Regions from separate parts of the Priestia sp. TRN 1309 genome, predicted to be linked through region 2. Evidence: riboswitches for the same ligand, from Rfam matches in the RefSeq annotation. Region 2 holds a riboswitch; the other holds the start of a gene.

Region 1 (10,497 bases), on a different contig from region 2:
AGCATGATCGAAAAACGTTAATTGGAGGTTTTTTTATGTCTGAAAAAAAACGAAAAGAAAACGCAAAAAATACGTTAAGTAGCGCTCAAGAAATCTATTACGGCCGCGAGTTTAAAAAAGCAGACCGTGCAGGCGGCTACACGAAAAAATAAGTGAGGCAAAACATCTCTATCCAACGCTTGATCATCCCAACGTCCTTTCTGTACACTGTGTATCGGAAGGACGTTTTATATTATGTAAAGATAATAACGCGAAGATTTCATGCGTATGATTTACGATTTTTTAATACTTTACTATATCCACAAAGTTTACCCACAATTATGTGGATAATGTGCATAACTTTATCAGATATGTATATTACCGCTTTCATAACTTGAAATGACAGTGGGTAATTTTTATGTAAATTTTCTGAAAAAATGTGAATAATGTGGATAAAGTTGTGAATATCCTATACAATTCAGCAGTTAACTTCTTGTTAACCTGTGGATATCTTCTTTAGCACTTTCGTTTGTTTTAGTAACATGAAAGCTTTTGATATATTATAAGTATAATAATAAAAAGTAGGGGAACTTCCCCTACTTTTTTATGATTGGAAACAATATATCCACACTTGTTCCTTGATTTAACTGACTAGAAAATGTCATCTGCGCATGATGAGCTTTAATAATCCGATAGCTGACCATCAGCCCTAAACCTGTACCTTTTTCTTTTGTACTATAAAAAGGCTCACCTATCTTCGCTAACCGTTCAGGAGGAATACCTTGCCCTTCATCAGCAAGCTGCAGCCAAAGGTGGTTTTCTTTTGCTTTAATCGTAATATGAATACCCCCTCCTTCAGGCATTGCTTCGATAGAGTTTTTAATAATATTAATAAATACTTGTTTTAACTGATTTTTATCTCCATATACCTGCGGTAATTGCTCATCCCTTTCAAATATGAAAGCTACCTTTTTTTCTACTGCTTCAGGTTCAAGAAGCGAGCACACTTCTTGAACAAGCGCTTGCATATTCAAGGGTTCAACATTCATAACCTGAGGTTTTCCTAACATCAAAAATTCTTCTACGATTCCATTCATTCGTTCTAATTCAGTTTCCATGATATCTATATACAAAGCATCTTTGGGATTTTGTTCTTTTAATAAGTGAACAAAACCTTTTAAAGAAGTCAAAGGATTTTTGATCTCGTGAGCAACTCCAGCTGCAAGTTCTCCTACAACGGCAAGCTTCTCAGAAGTTCTAAGCTTCTCTTCTGCTTTTTTACGCTCCGTAATATCTGTCGATACGCACAGCATTTGAATCACTTCCTGTTTTTCATTCATAATAGGAAGTTTTGCTGTTTCGACCCAGCGCCGGTTTCCTTTCGAATCTTTAAACTGTTCTTCTAATACCATCCCTTTTTGCGTACAGTTTGAAAACGTCCCTTTATATAAAAGATCTGATTGAAGGTTGAATTGATATTTATCAATTGGTTGTCCAATCAAGTCATCAGATTTTTCACCTAGCAGCATCGCAAAAGATTCATTAACAAGAATGAACTCCCTTTTTTGATTAATGGCATAAATATAGCTTGGATTAATGTCAATGACTTGTCTTAAAAACGTTTTTTGTTCCTGCAGCTGATTTTCTTTTTGCTGTAAATTTGCTTTAGAATGGCGTATATAGCTAATCATTTCATTAAACTGTTTAGATAAAGTACCGATTTCCCCCCGCTCAATTTCTCGTTCCGGAATTTTTTGATTAAAATTCCCGCGCGCTACTTGTCCCGCCAATTCATATAGTTTACGAATAGGATTCACAATTTGCCTTGCATATAACGCAGTAAAAAAAGAAAGCAGTAAAATTGTAATACCTGAAACGGTCCAAAGCGTTTTTTCAAACGTTTCATAAGGCCTGTAAATTTCTTCAACGGGTAATTCAGCGACAATTCCCCAATCCAAAACAGGAATATATTCAAATGACGCAAAGAAGTACTTACCTTCGGTGTTCACAACGCGCTGATATCCTGATTTATGATTCATCGTTTCCTGAACGATTTCATTTTCCCTGGCATTTTCACCGATTCTCTGTTTCTCAGGGTGTGAAATAATTCTACCATTGCGGTCTACAATAAACGTATAGCCGTTCTCTCCTATATCGAACGTTTGAAAAATGGATTGAAAGCTTTTATTTTCTTCAATGCGCAGCGCTAAATTTATAACTTTTTTTACATTTTGCTGCTCATCCAAAATAGGAATTGCCATCACCACAATGTAATGCTTTGTGTCTGCTGAAACGACATCGCTTAAATATATTTTTTTAGTTCGCAGCGCTTCTTGAAAATATTTTCTTTTACTTAAGTTCACGTGCTTCATACTCTTTAAATCATCTGGGTAATAATGCTCCACATACCCTTTTGTATTAAAAATGGTTCCGCTATCGATATACGGTGAAATATTAACTATTTTCTGCAGTTCTTTGTCTATCTCTTGTTCATCATCTGATAAAAAAATAGGATCTTGCTGTACCTCGTCGCCCAAGCTCCAAATATCTTTAATAACGATGTTAATTTGCTCTTTCATTCTCTTGACGGTTTTATCAGTTACCTGTCGATATTGATCTTGAGAAATATTAGGCAGCATCACTCTTGAAACTATAAACATTAGCGTCAGTACGGTACAAATAAGAAGCACATTAATCGTGAAGATTTTCCAAAACGTATGAGATTTAAACCATTTCATGTTTGTTCACCTTAATTCAATGAAGTCTACCTCCATTGTACTGCAAAATGAAAACTTTTCCATGTAAATGATAGAATTCCACCTTTAGACATAGAAGAAAAGCATTTGGTTCTACATTACTATCAGAAAACTATGAGCTTTTTCACTGTATTTTCTGCTAAAACTTTTTTAGGGTTCTTATATAAACTTTGCTTACTGCATTTTCTTCATACAGTAGAAATCAATTATTTATCTTCCAATAAAAAGACCCCATCACGAAATGATGAGGTCACCCATTTACTATTTCTTCTTCCTTCTAGCCCCGTAAAAACCAAATAAGAGAATAAACCAAACGGGTGTCAACAATAAGGCTGGGCGCGTCGCATCAGAAAACAGCATAATAATAAGAATCACTGCAAACAACGCTAGCACAACATAGTTTATAAATGGTGTTAACGGTGCTTTGAATGTTGATGCTGCATGCAGCTGTGGACGCGTTTTTTTATATCTTAGATGGCAAATCAAAATGATACTCCACACCCAAATGAAACAAATAGCGCTGATGGTTGTTACGATGCCAAAAGCTTGATCTGGTATCAGTTTGCTTAACAAAGCTCCCGCCGAGATAACCAGCGTAGATACAAACAATCCGTTGCTTGGTACGTGGTTTTTGTTCAGTTTTGCAAACGTAGATGGCCCTTGGTCATTTTTACTTAAGTTATATAAGATACGGCTTGTTGAAAACATTCCGCTATTACAAGCAGAAGCGGCTGAAGTTAATACAACAAAATTAATAATTCCAGCAGCAAGCGGAATTCCGACTAAACTAAAGGTTTTAACAAATGGGCTTTCTGCTGCATTCAATTCCATCCACGGGTTAATAAATAAAAGGACGATAAGCGCTCCAACATAGAAAAATAAGATTCGCAGCGGAATTTTATTAATGGCCGATGGAATATTTTTTTGGGGATTTGATGTTTCCGCTGCCGATACCCCTACCAATTCAACCCCGACGTATGCGAAAATAACCATTTGGAATGAAAGTAAGAAACCTGAAACACCGTTTGGAAACAGTCCTCCATGATTCCAAAGATTTTGAACCGTAACGGATCCTGCATCTGTTTTAAATCCGATTACCAGTAAAATAACGCCAATAACAATTAACGCAAGAATCGTAATAACCTTTATTAAAGCAAACCAAAACTCTAATTCTCCAAATAATTTTACGGTTAATAAGTTAAGTCCTAATAAAATGATTACACAAATAAGTGCAGGAATCCACTGAGGAATATTGAACCAATATTTCACATATACGCCAACGGCAATCACATCAGCCATAGCTGTCATGATCCAGCAAAACCAGTACGTCCACCCTGTGACAAATGAAGCCCATGGTCCAAGATACTCTTCAGCAATATCTGTTAACGATTGATAACCTGCTTTAGACAGCAGTAGTTCTCCTAGCGCTCTCATCACAAAGAAAAGCGCAATACCCACAATTAAATAAGCAAAGATGATAGAGGGACCTGCAAGCTGTATGGCTTTACCAGAACCTAAAAATAATCCCGTCCCAATGGTTCCTCCAATCGCGATTAGCTGAACATGACGATTGGATAAATCCCTCTTTAATTCTCGTTGTTCCAACTCTAACTCCTCCTAACAATAAAACCTTTGATGCGATCGTGCGGACTACAAAATAAAGTCCAATAAAAAAAGAGATTGGATGCGCTCCAATCTCATGGTCATAAGAATAACAAATATTATGGTACATGCTACCAATTAGTAACATACCAAATAAATATCCGGTACTCTTCTGTCCTTTTGCCTGAGATTGTGAACCCTTCGGCGTCGCGAAACTATCGCGATCTCTCCAGAAGCTGCTCCTGCTATAGTGTGATCCATAGCAATCATAGCTTTCTACGTATTAAATTTTTCGATTAAGATAATGACTGTCGAATAGTTGTTTATTCTAATACCAGTTGGATGCTTTGTCAACAAGAAAGATGACTTTCATTTATTTACCTTCTTCGAAAGAAGGTAATGAAACAGGTTCAATCGTCAACTTAGTATCCTTTTCTACATGCTACCTGAGTCCCTGCGGAAACCTAAATACGTTAAATGGATCGTACTTTTTATTTACTCTTTCTAATCTCTCTGCGTTGTCTCCAAAATACTCATACTCGTAGTTTCTAAGGTTGCTGATAGGGAAATTCACATAGGAGCCTTTCGTAATACGTTTAATATATTGAAATCGCTTATACAGCCACTCTCTGTTTGTTCGTGCAAACGCATCGTCTGTCCATACAGATTGAAAGCCCAGGATATATCTAGCGTTTCTGTAAAAGAAGGCCGTTTCTCTGTTACCAACACTGCGAATTTCTCCTCCTAGTGCATAAAAAGAAATCGCGGCGTAAACGGAACCTTCTGCTGGACGCTGTATGAGATCTGCAAGATTTTCAAGCTCGCCAACTGAATAACTTCTTTGCACAAATCTTCCCGTTGACTTAAATTTTTCAGACGGAGGATAGGTTGCTTCTATCTTTTGTACCGCTTCAAGAAAAGATAATGACTCTAGCTCGACTCGGAACCCCTCCACCTCTGCAAAAGGCTGCAAGATCTTTCGAGCTCTTTCTGGAGATCCGTAAAAGAAGCCGTTCGCAAATATGCCCAATCCTTCTCCTTCTGCATTATAAAAACTGGCAACTAGCGTCATACGTTTGTCCAATTCAGGCAGCCAGCTTTGCCATATATTCATCACTTGTACCTGTTTTTCTCTTGTAGTACCTACATAAAAGAAGCGAACAAGCGTCACAGAGCTGTTCGTCGGTTTTGGAAGCTGAAACGTCATGCTTGCCACAACGCCAAAATTACCGCCACCAGAACCTCGGCATGCCCAAAAAAGATCCGCGTTACACGATTGGTTTGCTTTAATAATCTTTCCTTCATAATTGACCAACTCTAGCTCTATCAAGCTGTCACAGCCTAATCCGTAAAGTCTGCTCGAAAGCCCCCAGCCTCCTCCGAGCGTAAAGCCAGACACCCCAACAGTCGGACACGTTCCTCCTGGAAACACATATCCGTTCGAACCGATAAAATCATACACTTCCGTATTCTTTGCTCCTCCCTCCATCTTTAAGATGTTCCGTTTCCTATCCAATTTCAACCCGTTTAACCGACTGATATCAATGACTAATACACAGTCACCCGTAGAATACCCTTCATAATGATGACCGCCAGATCGAATGCGAATGTCTACACGATGCTTGCGCGCCCATTGAATTGCATTTACAACATCCTGCTTTTTTTCACAGTACACAATCACAAGCGGAAATTTATCAATAGCACGATTCCACTCCTGACGAGCTTCCTCATAAATGGGGTCTTTCGGCGTTACCACTTTACCCGTAAGCCCTTTCAAAAACATTGAGTCCATTTGACCTCTGCCCCTCTGTATATACTTTTTATCAGTTTTATTACTATAGTATTCTTGGAGTGGTTGAGGGTGTGGGTTTTCAAGACTAGATTGGCGTTTATCATCTCTATAAAAAATGAAATTTCAGTTCATTTACTGAAATATAAGTACTAATAAAACTTCTTTTCGGTGCTCCAATGCTTTCTAAAACCTAACTTTCCAATAATTCAAATTAGATATATTAGAATATTTTTTCTTCCAACAAGAGTCCAATTCAAATAAAAAAAGAGCAGAACCAAATCTGCCCTTTACTCTTCATCTATTTATTTCTTTAACGTCAAACTCACCACATTCTCCACGTGCGCTGTATGAGGGAACATATCAACAGGCTGAATGTAATCAACGTTATAAGCCTTCGACAGCTGCTGCACATCTTTGGCTAATGTGGATGGATTACAAGATACGTAAACCACTTTCTTTGGCTTTACTTGTAAAATTGTTTTTAGAAGCTTGTCATCACAGCCTGTTCGCGGCGGGTCAACGACGATAACGTCTGGCTTCCAGCCTTCTTTTACCCACTGCGGCATCCATTTTTCAGCCGGACCTGTTACGTACGTGGCATGCTCAAATCCATGATCTTTGGCATTTTTTCGCGCGTCTACAATGGATTCTTCAATCGTGTCCATTCCGCGAATTTCTTTGGCATCTTTAGCAAGCCATAAGCCAATTGTCCCTACTCCGCAGTAAGCATCTACGATTTTTTCACTGCCTGTTAGCGCAGCTGCTTTTTTTACTTCTTCATATAGCTTCACCGTTTGGAGAGGATTCAGTTGGAAAAATGCACGCGCTGAAAGTTCGAATGAGATATCACCTAACGTTTCTTGAATCACCGACTTTCCAGCAAGTGTAAACGTTTCGTCTCCAAAAATAAGCGATGTTTTTTGACCGTTTACGTTTTGTACGAGTGATTTCACTTCCGGTAGGCGGCGCTGAATTTCTTTCATCAGCAGCTCTTTTTTCGGAATTTCTTTTTTAGCCGTAATCAAGACAATTTGAACTTCACCCGTTTCAAACCCTACTCGAGATACAATGGTACGCACAATTCCACGGCGTTTACGCTCATTGTAGATAGGAATTTGAAGGTCTTGTAAAATTCGTTTTATTTCTTTTGTCACGTGATTTGTAGCTTTATGCTGAATGGGACAGTTTTCAATATCAATCAAGCGGTGAGAATTCAGTCCATACAAACCAGCAATGACTTTTTGTTTGTCCACGCCGACTTGAAACTGAGATTTATTACGGTAGCGCCACGGATCTTCCATACCAATCGTTTGGCGAGTTTTTTCCTCTACTTTTTTTAATGAACTGTGACGTTCGAACGCTTGCAGAACAATATCCCGCTTGGATTCTAGCTGACCTTCATAAGATAAGTGCTGAAGCTGGCAGCCTCCGCACTGGTCGTAAATCGGACAGGGTGCTTCTACGCGATGAGGAGATTTTTTGCGAATTCGCTTGATTTTCCCTTCGGCAAACTTATGCTGAACATTTGTTGCTTCTACAACCACTTCTTCATTCGGTAATGCTCCCGGTACAAAGACGACTTGGCGCTTAAAATAGCCTACGCCTTCTCCATTAATACCGAGTCTTTTTATCGTCAACGGAAACGTTTGTCCTTTTTGAACTTTCATTTCAGTTTTGGGTTTATTCATGAGACCAACTCCGATTAGTTTAAATTCTTTATATAGTTATTAACGGTCTTTAGCTGCTTAAAACTTATTGGACCGTATCGCTTTAAAAAAGACATCAACGCATATTATAACACTTCAACAGCAAAAAACCGACAGAAGAAATATTCCCGTCGGTTTTTATCTTTATTTCGTTTTAGAAGGACTTTTCTTCATTTGTTTGCGTTCGTTCATTAAATCATCAATGCTTTTAAACGTATAGCCCTGCTTTTTTAAATCCACAATCGCTTGATCTAACGCATCTGCGTTATCCTTTGAAACGGTATGCAGAAGCATGATCGCACCTGGATGTATTTGAGTCATCATATTGTCGTATGAGTAGCGCCAGCCTTTTTGTTCATTCACTTTCCAGTCAACGAATGCTAGTGACCAAAATACGTTCGTATAGCCTTCTTGCTTTGAAAGAGCTAGCGTTCGTTCGCTAAATACACCTCTAGGTGAGCGGAGATACTTCATTTCATCACGACCGGTAATATTCTTGTATTCATCTTTTACTTTTTGCAGCTCTTCTTTAAAACGTGCATCATCCACTTGAGTTAAGTCAGGGTGATGCCATGAATGATTGCCGACAATATGCCCTTCTTTTACCATTCGCTTAATTAGCTTAGGCTCTTCTTTTAAATAGTGTCCTGTTACAAAAAACGTCGCAGGAACCTTTCTTTTTTTGAGCACGTCTAATACCTGCGGTGTATAGCCATTTTCATAACCGTTATCAAACGTTAAATAAATATTTTTTTTAGTTGTATCGCCGAGGTAAAACGCATCATACTTAGCAAGAATGTGTTCATAAGCTGTACCTGCGGATGCAGGCTTGTGATTTTTACTTTTTTGAAATCCCCAGCTGATCGGAGTGTTTCGATACATTTGTGCTTCAACAGATGCTATGCCTGTTGACATCACGAATAAAAAAACGAGAAAAAAGGTGAACCGGCGCATAAGAAGCTCCTTTCGGAAGTCATTTTACGCTTAGTATCCACTCAATTTTCTCGTTCATGAACGTTACTTTTTACCATACGTTCCCGACGTATGTTTATTTAAATACCGGTTCTTTAAATTGCTCAAGCTTTTCAAATGAAGACTTGTCTACATCTGCATGCAAGCTGTTTCCGTGTGAATCCATCGTCACTACAGCTGTAAAGCCTTCTACTTTTAGATGCCACATTGCTTCAGGAATACCGAACTGCATCAAATCAACGCCTTCTACGCTCTTGATACAATCAGCATAGTACTGCGCAGCTCCTCCGATAGCATTTAAGTATACGCCCCCGTGCTCTTGAAGAGCAGCAAGCGTTTTAGGACCCATACCGCCTTTACCGATAACCGCGCGGATACCAAATTTCTTCATAATATCTCCTTGGTAAGGTTCTTCACGGATACTTGTTGTTGGTCCTGCAGCGGTTACGTGCCATTTTCCATCTTCATCTTTTAACATAACCGGGCCACAGTGATAAATGATTTGTCCATTTAAATCAATTGGCGCATCGTGGTCTGTTAAATGTTTATGAATAGCGTCGCGTCCTGTGTAGATCATACCGTTGATGCGCACTACGTCACCAACTTTTAATTCACGAATTTGCTCTTCTGTAATAGGTGCTTGTAATACAACTTCTTTTGTTTCATCCGCATTTTGTTTCTCTTCTGCACCTGCATTTTTATTAAAATCTACTTCTTCGCCTTCTTGATACAGCCACTCTTGAACGCTTCCTGTATCAGCGTTGATTTTAATACCTAAGCGACGGTAAGCCCAGCAGTTATACGCAACTGACACATAGAAGCTAGCAGGAATACGATTGATTACGCCGACTTTACAGCCAAGTAATGTCGTTTCTCCGCCAAAGCCCATTGTACCGATTCCTAGCTTATTAGCATTTTCCATTACATACTCTTCTAATTCTTTCAGCTGAGCGTTTGGATTTTCGTCATCTAAGTTTCGGAACAGCTGCTCTTTTGCTAATTCATAGCCTGTTGTACGGTCGCCACCGATTCCAACACCAATGACGCCGGCGCTACAGCCTTGGCCTTGCGCTTGGTATACTGAGTGCATCACACATTTACGAATACCGTCTAAATCACGGCCAGCTCGGCCTAACCCTTCTACTTCACAAGGCAGGCTATACTGAATGTTTTTATTTTCACAGCCGCCGCCTTTTAAAATAAGACGCGCATCAATATAGTCATTTTCCCACTGTTCAAACTTAATAACCGGCGTGCCTCCGCCTAAATTATTACCGCTGTTTTCTCCCGTTAACGAATCTACAGAATTAGGGCGAAGCTTTCCGTGCTTTGTTGCTTCTTCAATTGCCCAATAAATCGCTTCTTTAATTTGAAGCTGATTCACTCCTACAGGGGTTTTAATTTTAAATGTTGGCATACCTGTATCTTGACAAATTGGCGATAAATTATCATCCGCCATCTTAATATTATTGGTAATGGTCGCTAAAGACATTGCTGCACGCGTTCCTGCATTTTCACGCGCTTTTGCCTTTGCGATAGCACGTCGAACGTCTTTTGGCAATTTTGTAGATGTTTCAACAATTAAATCGTACATGCTTTGTTTTAAAGCTTCAATCATCACTTAATTCCTCCCATATCCCGCTAATGTATGTATTTATCTATCTGTCGTACAACTTTCAAAATTTATTAT
Region 2 (10,497 bases):
TCTCTCATGGATTAATTATTTTTACCGGTCCTACAGGATCAGGTAAAACCACTACTCTATATACTCTTTTACACGAAGTAAAGCACCTTTTTAATCGAAATGTTATTACACTAGAAGATCCTATTGAAAAACCGAGTGAAACCGTGCTTCAAGTGCAGGTAAATGAACGCGCAGGGATTACGTATACGACTGGTTTAAAAGCTATATTGCGCCATGATCCAGACATTATCATGGTGGGAGAAATAAGAGATAGTGAGACCGCCAAAATTGCTGTGAGAGCAGCGCTTACCGGACACTTGGTTTTGACAACGATGCATACTAAAGATACAAAAGGATCTTTGTACAGGCTGCTTGAGTTTGGCGTTAGCTTTCAAGAAATGGAGCAGACTCTCGTAGCAGTAGCTGCACAGCGTCTTGTAGAAATTCGCTGTCCGCTGTGTTCGGGAAAATGCCACCCTGCTTGTAAAAAAATGAGGAAGCATCGTCAGTCCAGCATATACGAATTGCTTTATGGCAAGGAGCTTAGCGCAGTGATGAGAGAAGTGAAAGGAGAAAATGCGGATTATGATTATAAGACGCTCCGAGATGTTATTCTAAAAGGAATCGCGCTAGGCTATTTATATCCGCATTCGCTAGACGGATGGGGGTAAAGACAAATAGACAAAAAAGGTGGTCTCTCGCTCAGCAAGCAAAAATTCTTAAGCAGGTCTCCAAGCTCTTAGAAAAAGGCTACACTCTTTCTCAAGCTCTTTCATTTTTGACGTTTCAAGTATCTAACAAAGAAAAAACGGATATTGAAAAATGTCTTGAGCAGTTAAAACGAGGAGAATCTTTGCACGATGCTTTTGTTAAACTTCAGTTTCACCGTGATATTTTAAGCTATTTATATTTTGCGGAACAGCATGGAAACCTTCAATTTGCTTTAAAAGAAAGTAGCTCAACGATTGAAGAAAAAGTAAGGCATCGTAAAAAATTTCAAAAGCTTGTTCAATATCCCGTATTGCTGCTTCTGTTTATTCTTTCCATTTTATTTGTTTTAAGTACGGTTTTACTTCCACAGTTTGAAGCTCTGTACTTATCCTTTGGAAACAAGCAGTCTTCGTTTATCCTCTTATTTATGCAGGCGATGTCGTTCTTTCCTTTTGTGTTACCTGCAGTCATCAGTATGCCAATCATCCTTTATTTGTTTTATGTGATTTACATTAAAAAATTGCCTCCCGTAGTTCAAATGCAGCTTTTTATGAGAGTTCCCGTTATCCGAACGTTCACACGGCTATTTAACTCCTACTTTTTTTCTGTTCATATGAGCAATTTATTAAACGGTGGTTTATCTATTTATGAATGTTTTGCTCTTTTTCAAAAGCAGGAGCATCATCCGTTCTTTCAAGTGGAAGCTTTTGCTTTTACAGATCAACTTTCCTCAGGAATGCGATTAGATCATATCGTTTCAGCTAAATCTCATTATGAAAAAGACTTGGCTCATGTTATTGTGCATGGCCAGCAGAACGGTGAGCTTTCTCAAGAGCTGTATGATTACAGTCTATTTATGATGGAAAGAATGGAACAATTTATTTTTCGTATTTTAAAATATGTACAGCCGCTTACATTTTTGTTCATCGGAATTGTCATTCTGCTTATGTATATGTCCGTTATGCTTCCGATGTTAGAAGTGATGTCGAGCTTGTAGAAGGGTGAAAGAATATGATTCTAAAAGGTAATAAAGGGTTTACCCTTATTGAAATGTTAATCGTTATGCTCGTTATTACCGTGCTTTTGCTCATTATGATTCCAAATGTATTAAAGCATAATACGGTTATTAATAACAAAGGCTGCTCAGCTCTTGTCAAAACCGTAGAGGCTGAGGTACAAGTATATGAGCTTGAAAACGGCGAAAAACCAAGTCTAGAAGAGCTTGAAGCAGGAGGCTACTTAAAAGAAGGCACCGTGTGTCCAAACGGTCAAGCTATTCAAATTGACGGTACCGGAAAGGTTACGGCTAGTGGTTCTTCTTAAGCAAAGAGGATTTACCCTCATTGAGATGCTGATGGTTTTATTTATTGTGCAAGTGATGATGTTTTCCATTATCGTAACCATTCGGCCGCTTGTGGAATATTACAAAATCACATTATTCTTGCGACAGCTGCAAAGCGACACGTTTTATGTGCAGCAGACAGCCATGAACCGAGAATCTCCAATTAAAATTAACTTCGCACCGAAGGGAACAGAATATATTGTTTCTGATTCTCGTGCCGTTCTTTATAAGCGCGCCTATGACTCCACCATTCATATCACGTTTGGAAGCGGCAATTCCACGATACAATACAACAAAAACGGCAATATTTCTCAAGCAAAGACCATTTTTATCAGCAGTCAAAAGTTTAAATACAAAGTTACTTTTCAAATAGGTAGAGGGCGTTTTTATGTGGACAAGATGTAAGGGTCAGCAGGGCTATACCTTGTTAGAAATGCTTGTTTCATTTAGCATGCTTTTACTCCTAACCGGTACAATTATTCCTTTGTATGTTCAGATGAAGGAAGAAGAAAAGAAGCAATATGTTTCGTATCAAGCTGATGCTATCTTACACGAAGAACTATTGAAATATAAATATGAAGCAGGATATAAACGGCGAGAAAAAATCGTAAAAGAAAACGTTGTGTTTTATCTGAAGTGGAACGGAGAAAGTGCTCAAAAGCTTTGTGTAGAATGGACAGATTCCGCTGATAAAATGAAAAAGAAGTGTGATGTGATGTTGAAGTGAAAAGTGAAAAAGGCTTTACGCTTGTAGAGATGTTAGTCAGTTTTGCTCTTTTTTTGATCATTGTTTCATTTTTCCCCATTATCATTCCGCTAGCTAAGCAAACATATAATCCAGACTTTAGTATGAATGAAATGGAGTGGGAAATTTTTGTGAATCAACTTGCTATGGAATATCGAGAAGCAAAAGAAGTGAGAATTCATGCGACTACGCTTACGTTGAAAATGGAAAATAATCAGATCATCACTTATGAACGATACGAAGACAAGATAAGAAGACGAGTGGATGAAAGTGGTCATGAAGTTGTGCTGCAGCATATTAAGAATATCATGTATGAACAGCAAAAAGAAAGGCTGCTGATTCGTTCAACAGACGGTGTTAACAAAGTTAGAGAAGAAACCATTACGACGTTTTTGATGCTTGCTTATGAAACATAATGAGCAAGGGTTTATTCTCCCGGTTGTGTTGGCATTTTGTGCGCTTTTTCTTCTGTTAGTAGCTCAGCAAACTACTTATTTTGTGACGAAAAGTTCATTTTATCAAGAAGTAGAGCAGAAAAATCGTCTGCAGCATCTTTTAGAAAACGCGGTTGTACATGTAAAAAAAGAAATAAAAGAACATAATAAATCTCCATCTGCACCCTTAGTGTTAGAAACGGGTACGGTTTCATACGACGTAGTAAGTGAAGATGAACAGATGATTATCCTAAAAATAAAGTGTCAAACACTGCAAGGAAGAGCATTGACAGAAACCGCATATATTCAAAAAAAGGACCAGCACATTGTGAAGTGGACGGATTAAGTCTCTTTCTCTCCGGATATAATAGTGCTGAGGAGATGATTATATGAAAACGAATGATTATGTAAAATATATGACTCAGCAATTTGTACAATATATGGATCAGCCAAAAGAAGAGAGGAAAACGAAAAAGATTCAAAAAAAAGAAGAGCGAGCACCTTTTGCGAACAGATGGTTTGGAATGATTCCGCTGTCGTTTATGCTGTGGTACCGAAAGAAAAAAGAAAGATGAGCATATCATATGCTCATCTTTTTTTAACCGGCTTGTGTTTTATTAAATTGACGTGACATCGTTTCTGGCGATATGTAAAATAAGCCACCGTTTATAAACTTAAATAAGATCGTCGGCTCGTATAGCTCTTGAAGCGCTGTTTTTTCGGTCATATATATTTCTGGCAGCTCTTCTGCTGTTTCGTAAAAATGATCAAGAAGCGCTAAGTCTTCGTACCATCTTTCCTGCGCTTTTTCTGCCCATTCAGTCGGTTGAGTTTTAACGTAGTCAGTCACGTATGATGTGAGTCGTGCAATCGCACTTTTCGGCTTAATAAAAGGTGAAAGAGTAAAGCAATAGTCCGAGATTTTAGATGATAAATTTTGATTAATGATTGATTCATGAAATGATTCAACGATTTGTCCGTTAATTAAATTAATGCCAAGCGACAAGAGCTCATCCTTTTTACGGTCGCATTTGTATGAGACTTTAATATTTAACGCAAGCCAAGGGTGTAAAGGCTGATTTGTTGGCTGAGCTGATGAAACTTGTTCATACAGATGAATAAACCCGCCTAGCTTTTGAGTAGAAGCGAAAATTTGATGCAGCCTAGGTGAGCCAAAATGAATTCGTTCTCCTTGAACAGAATCGTCTTCAAACGCGGGATCTGTAATGAAAGTGAGTGAAGCAGGATTTGCTTCTCCGCCTGTCTTTTCAACATAATGCCAATAAAATGGACGATTCATCAACTCTTTGTCAAGTTCGATTGTTAATTGAACCTTTAGATAAGATGGTGTTTCTGTGACAATAGAACAATTATTAGCTAGAAAGTAACGCTTTAAAAATTGATGAATATCAGTTTGCTGCATGCTGATCCTCCTCGCTGTCTTCGTATTGAATAATAGACGTCAAGTTCTCCATTTTGATTTTTATTTCTCCTTCACTCCGTGAATGAAATAAAATATCTTGAATATGCTCTTCGATATTTTTTAAATCAAGCTTTGTTAAAATATCATCTAACTCTCCAACAACTCGTTCAAAAAGGTTTATTTTTTCGTATAACAATTTTAAAATATGTTCTTCGACCGTATGTTGAATCGCTAAATTGTAAATGTGAACATCATGCTTTTGACCTAAACGATGTACCCTTCCAATTCGCTGTTCTAGACGCATTGGATTCCACGGTAGATCATAGTTAATAATATGATGACAAAACTGAAGGTTGATTCCTTCTCCGCCCGCTTCAGTGGCAATAAATACTTGCGCGTGGCTTTCAAAAAGCTGCTTCATCCAGTCTTTTTTACCTCGCTTAAATCCTCCTCTAAACGGTACAGAGGTAATTCCATGCTGTTTTAAATACCACTGTAAGTACAGTTGAGTTGCTCTGTACTCAGTGAAAATAATAACTTTGTCATCAATTTTTTGAACGAGCTCCAGAACTTTTTCTGCTTTTGCATTTTGCGGCACTTGCTGAAGTAGTTGCATTAACGGAGTAATCATATGTTCCGTTAATGCGCTGTTTTGATCTTCCTGACGTTCCAGCATGTTTTTTAATGTCATATACACCGCTTCACGGCTGCTGCAGGCCTCTCGCTGCAGGGTTAAAATTGAAAAAGCACTTGAAGGGTGCAGTCCGTTTCCTTTAAAAGACGTAATCGCATCGTATAGCTCGCGTTCTTTCGGTGAAAATTCAACAGGAATGGTTTGAACAATTCGCTTCGTCCATTCGATACCAGTATCATGGCGGCGATTTCGAATCATAACTTTGTTAACAAGCTCTTTTAAGTGCTCATCGTTTTGCAAAGAGCGTTTTTTAGCAGAAAATAATTCTTCGAAATAGTCTTTATTGCCGAGATGGCCAGGCTTTAAAAGAGAGACTAAGTTGAAAATTTCTTCAATTCGATTTTGAATCGGTGTTGCGGTTAGCAACAGACAAAATTTCTTTTTCAGGCTTTGAACAAATTCATAGTTTTTTGTTTTGTTGTTTTTAAGTTTATGAGCTTCATCAATGATGATGAGGTCGTAGTCTTGTTCTAGCACAATTTCTCGATGAGGGGAACGTTTTGCTGTATCAATTGAAGATACAACGATGTCACACTGATCCCACACATATGATTTTCTTTGAGGGACCGCGGGAATATAAAATTTTTGATTCAATTCCATAGCCCACTGTGAAACAAGCGAAGCTGGAACTAAAATGAGAACTTTTTTAACAAGCCCGCGAATCATATATTCCTTCAAAATTAACCCTGCTTCAATCGTTTTCCCTAGTCCTACTTCATCTGCTAAAATGGCTTTCCCATTCATTGTTTCGACTACTTGTTTGGCTACTTCGAGTTGATGAGGAAGCGGCGTTAAATCGGCTAAATGTTTTGGGCTTTGTAGCCCTTCAAATTCTGAGATAAGCGTTTGGTCTTCTATTTCATAGGCAAGTTTATACAAATCCCATGCAGACCAAGGGCCGTCTTGCTCCAATTTAGTTGAGAAGGCTGCTTCCCATGTTTCATCGATGTTTAATTTCACTTTCATGATAAAAATGCTCCTTTGTAAAAAATTTTTATTGAACAAATGATAAGAATCAGGTAGGATAAAAATATATTTAGAAAATTTGAAAAAGAAAATAGATTAGCACTTTACAAATGATTGTGTGAATAAAGAAAGATACATCTTTCAGTAGTATGCCCAACTTTACCAACTTTATAGAAGCGAATGACGACACGGGGAGAGACTACTTGAATGTAGCGCCGAAGGAGCAAGCAATAAAATTGTGAATCTCTCAGGCAAAAAGACTCTTGTTTGACGCAGCTCTGGAGAGTGTCTATGCGTTTATAGACCACCCACGAGGCAAACCTATTCGTTTATAGGTAAACTTTCAGGTGAAAAGGACAGAGACTTCCTACTAAATACAGTAGGGGGTTTTCTGTCCTTTTTTGTTTGGATACATAGTGATCCCCACACTATTTGAAAACTCCCCGTTATGAAAAGTTTCACGTGAAAAAGAGGAGGACATAAATATGACAACAGAATTACACAAAACGCCGCTTTATGATACCTATCAAAAATATGGTGCCAAAACAATTGATTTTGGAGGATGGGCTCTTCCCGTTCAATTTTCTTCTATTAAAGAAGAGCATGAAGCTGTACGTACAAAGGCAGGTCTTTTTGATGTCTCTCATATGGGAGAAATTCTTGTGACAGGAGCTGATAGCTTAGCTTTTCTTCAGCATACGATGACAAATGACGTTTCTACCCTTGTAGATGGAAAAGCGCAGTATACGGCTATGTGTTATGAAGACGGAGGCACGGTAGATGATTTGCTGATTTACAAAAAAGCAGATCAAGAGTATTTGCTGGTCGTAAACGCTGCTAATATTCAAAAAGACTATGAGTGGCTTGTGTCTCACAAACAAGGAGATGTAACGCTCGTTAATCAATCTGATGAAACTGCGCAGCTAGCATTACAAGGTCCTTTAGCAGAAAAAGTTTTACAAACGTTAACGAATGAAAATTTAGCTTCATTAAAGCCATTTACATTTGCTGATGATGTAGAAGTAGCGAATGTAAATGCTCTCGTTTCACGTACTGGATATACCGGAGAAGATGGTTTTGAAATTTATTGTTCTTCAGCTGACGCCTCTCACTTGTGGACGGCTATTTTAGAAGCAGGAAGTGAGGACGGTGTGTTGCCTTGCGGACTAGGAGCTCGCGATACGCTTCGTTTTGAAGCTACTTTGGCTTTATATGGCCAAGAGCTTTCAAAAGATATTACGCCCATTGAAGCTCGAATTGGATTTGCAGTAAAGACGAACAAAGACAGCTTTATTGGAAAAGAAGTGTTAAAAGAACAGCGTGAAAGCGGGGCACCTCGTAAGCTGGTAGGAATTGAAATGATTGATAAAGGTATACCAAGACACGGTTACGAAGTATTTGCAGATGAAGAACAAATTGGATTTGTGACAACAGGTACACAGTCACCGACATTAAAGAAAAACATCGGTTTAGCGCTATTATCAGCAGAGTATACAGAGCTTGGTCAAGAAGTGGAAGTGCAGGTTCGGAAAAAACGCTTAAAAGCAAAAGTGGTTTCAACACCTTTTTATAAACGTTCAAAGTAAGCTTTGGGGAGGAATTTAACATGTTACATCGCTATTTACCAATGACAGAACAAGATCAGCAGCAAATGTTAGCAGCAATTGGTGTTTCATCTGTTGATGATTTATTTTCAGATATTCCGCAGCGCGTTCGTTTTCAAGGAGAATACAATATTAAAAAAGCGGCTTCAGAGCCTCAGTTGTTAAAAGAATTAAATAATATGGCTGCTAAAAATGCTCATTTAAAAGACTATGCTTCTTTTTTAGGAGCAGGAGTTTACGATCATTACATGCCGGTTATTGTTGATCATGTTATTTCTCGTTCAGAATTTTATACGGCCTATACTCCGTATCAACCGGAAATTTCTCAAGGAGAACTTCAGGCCATCTTTGAATTTCAAACAATGATTTGTGAGTTAACGGGGATGGACGTGGCCAATTCTTCTATGTATGACGGAGGAACTGCTTTAGCAGAAGCCGCTATGCTCAGTGCGGGTCAAACGAAAAAGAAAAAAGTACTTGTCTCTGCGGCCGTTCACCCTGAGTCAAAAGATGTGTTAAAAACGTATGCGAAGGGTCAATACATTGAAGTGGTAGAAATCCCTGCAGCAGACGGCGTAACAGATATGATTGCATTAGAAAAAGAGATGGGAAGTGACGTGGCAGCTGTTATTGTCCAGTATCCAAATTTCTACGGACAAATCGAGCCGTTAAAAGAAATTGAAGAAATTACTCATCAAGAAAAATGTATGTTTGTGGTTTCAAGCAATCCTTTATCATTAGGTTTACTTACGCCTCCTGGAGAATTTGGAGCTGATATTGTCATTGGAGATGCACAGCCATTTGGTATTCCAAGTCAATTTGGAGGCCCGCACTGCGGATACTTTGCAACTACGTCTAAGCTTATGCGGAAAATTCCAGGACGATTAGTAGGGCAAACGGTGGATGAAAACGGTAAGCGAGGGTTTGTTTTAACCCTTCAAGCTCGTGAGCAGCATATACGCCGTGATAAAGCGACGTCTAACATTTGTTCAAATCAAGCGTTAAATGCTTTAGCGGCATCAGTTGCCATGACAGCTTTAGGCAAGCAAGGTGTAAAAGAAATGGCGCTGCAAAACTTATCAAAAACGCATTATGCATATGAAGCGTTAAAGGCAAAAGGGGTAAATGTAGCATTTGAAGGACCGTTTTTTAACGAATTAGTCGTGAAGCTTCCTGTTTCGGTAACAGAAGCAAACAATCATTTATTAGCATCAAAAATAATTGGCGGTTATGATCTTAGCCGTGATAACCAAGCGCTTGAAAATCACATGCTGCTTGCTTTTACAGAACTCCGTACAAAAGAGGAAATTGACCAACTTGTAAATGAATTGGGGGATCTTCATGCTTAATCAAAATCAATCACTTATTTTTGAAAGCAGTAAAGAAGGGCGAATCGGCTATTCATTGCCGGAGTTAGATGTTCCGCAAGTAAATGCTGAAGAGCTGCTTGGAAAAGCGTATGTCCGTACCGAAGCTCCTGAGCTTCCTGAAGTATCAGAACTCGATATTATGCGTCATTACACCGCGCTTTCAAAACGAAATCACGGAGTGGACTCAGGGTTTTATCCGCTTGGTTCATGCACGATGAAATATAATCCAAAAGTGAATGAACAAGCAGCACGGATTGCTGGGCTAGCGCATATTCATCCGCTTCAAGATGAGCAAACGGTTCAAGGTGCTCTCGAACTTTTATATGATTTACAAGAGCATTTAACAGAAATTACGGGAATGGATGAAGTAACACTTCAGCCAGCAGCGGGTGCTCATGGCGAGTGGACCGGGCTTATGATGATTCGTGCCTATCATGAAGCAAATGGTGAGACGCAGCGAACAAAAGTCATTGTTCCAGACTCAGCTCACGGAACGAACCCTGCTTCGGCAACAGTTGCGGGATTTGAAACGGTAACGGTAAAATCAAATGAACATGGTTTAGTGGACTTAGAGGATTTACGCCGCGTAGTGGGAGAAGATACAGCCGCTTTAATGTTAACAAACCCAAATACGCTAGGGTTATTTGAAGAAGATATTTTAGAAATGGCTGAAATTGTTCACGCAGCAGGTGGAAAGCTTTATTATGACGGTGCAAATTTAAACGCAGTATTAAGTAAAGCCCGTCCTGGAGATATGGGGTTTGACGTGGTTCATTTAAACCTTCATAAAACGTTTACAGGCCCTCATGGAGGAGGCGGTCCTGGTTCTGGTCCGGTAGGGGTAAAAGCAGATTTAATTCCTTATTTGCCTAAACCAGTGCTTGTGAAAACAGAACAAGGCTATCACTTTGACTATAACCGTCCTCAGTCAATTGGACGCGTAAAGCCGTTTTACGGAAACTTCGGCATCAACGTTCGCGCTTATACGTATATTCGTTCAATGGGTCCAGACGGCTTAAAAGCCGTAACAGAAAATGCTGTGTTAAATGCCAACTATATGATGCGTCGTTTAGCAGAGCACTATGAGCTGCCGTTTGACCGTCACTGTAAGCACGAATTTGTTTTATCAGGAAAACGTCAGAAAAAGCTTGGTGTGCGCACATTGGATATCGCGAAACGACTGCTTGATTTTGGCTATCATCCGCCGACGATCTACTTCCCTCTTATCG

The links. A riboswitch is a leader RNA that binds a small molecule or an ion and turns the genes downstream of it on or off. The one in region 2 is predicted to bind glycine.
Region 1: another riboswitch for glycine. It lies ahead of ACRPLQ_RS23510 (amino acid permease); the one in region 2 lies ahead of gcvT (glycine cleavage system aminomethyltransferase GcvT).

Annotation. Positions count from the first base shown of each region.
Region 1 is NZ_JBOZGM010000007.1:126,168-136,664, reverse strand. It holds gene ACRPLQ_RS23520 (YfhE family protein) at 36-152, shown strand; gene ACRPLQ_RS23515 (PAS domain-containing sensor histidine kinase) at 576-2,717, opposite strand; gene ACRPLQ_RS23510 (amino acid permease) at 2,997-4,340, opposite strand; glycine riboswitch at 4,500-4,580, opposite strand; gene ACRPLQ_RS23505 (FAD-binding oxidoreductase) at 4,780-6,129, opposite strand; gene rlmD (23S rRNA (uracil(1939)-C(5))-methyltransferase RlmD) at 6,432-7,817, opposite strand; gene pdaA (delta-lactam-biosynthetic de-N-acetylase) at 7,980-8,789, opposite strand; gene ACRPLQ_RS23490 (fumarate hydratase) at 8,884-10,425, opposite strand.
Region 2 is NZ_JBOZGM010000001.1:20,921-31,417, forward strand. It holds gene comGA (competence type IV pilus ATPase ComGA) at 1-650, shown strand, start outside; gene comGB (competence type IV pilus assembly protein ComGB) at 641-1,687, shown strand; gene comGC (competence type IV pilus major pilin ComGC) at 1,702-2,013, shown strand; gene comGD (competence type IV pilus minor pilin ComGD) at 2,000-2,437, shown strand; gene ACRPLQ_RS00135 (type II secretion system protein) at 2,421-2,759, shown strand; gene comGF (competence type IV pilus minor pilin ComGF) at 2,756-3,193, shown strand; gene comGG (competence type IV pilus minor pilin ComGG) at 3,183-3,557, shown strand; gene ACRPLQ_RS00150 (YqzE family protein) at 3,601-3,786, shown strand; gene ACRPLQ_RS00155 (YqhG family protein) at 3,810-4,634, opposite strand; gene ACRPLQ_RS00160 (DEAD/DEAH box helicase) at 4,621-6,294, opposite strand; glycine riboswitch at 6,475-6,567, shown strand; gene gcvT (glycine cleavage system aminomethyltransferase GcvT) at 6,780-7,880, shown strand; gene gcvPA (aminomethyl-transferring glycine dehydrogenase subunit GcvPA) at 7,901-9,247, shown strand; gene gcvPB (aminomethyl-transferring glycine dehydrogenase subunit GcvPB) at 9,240-10,497, shown strand, end outside.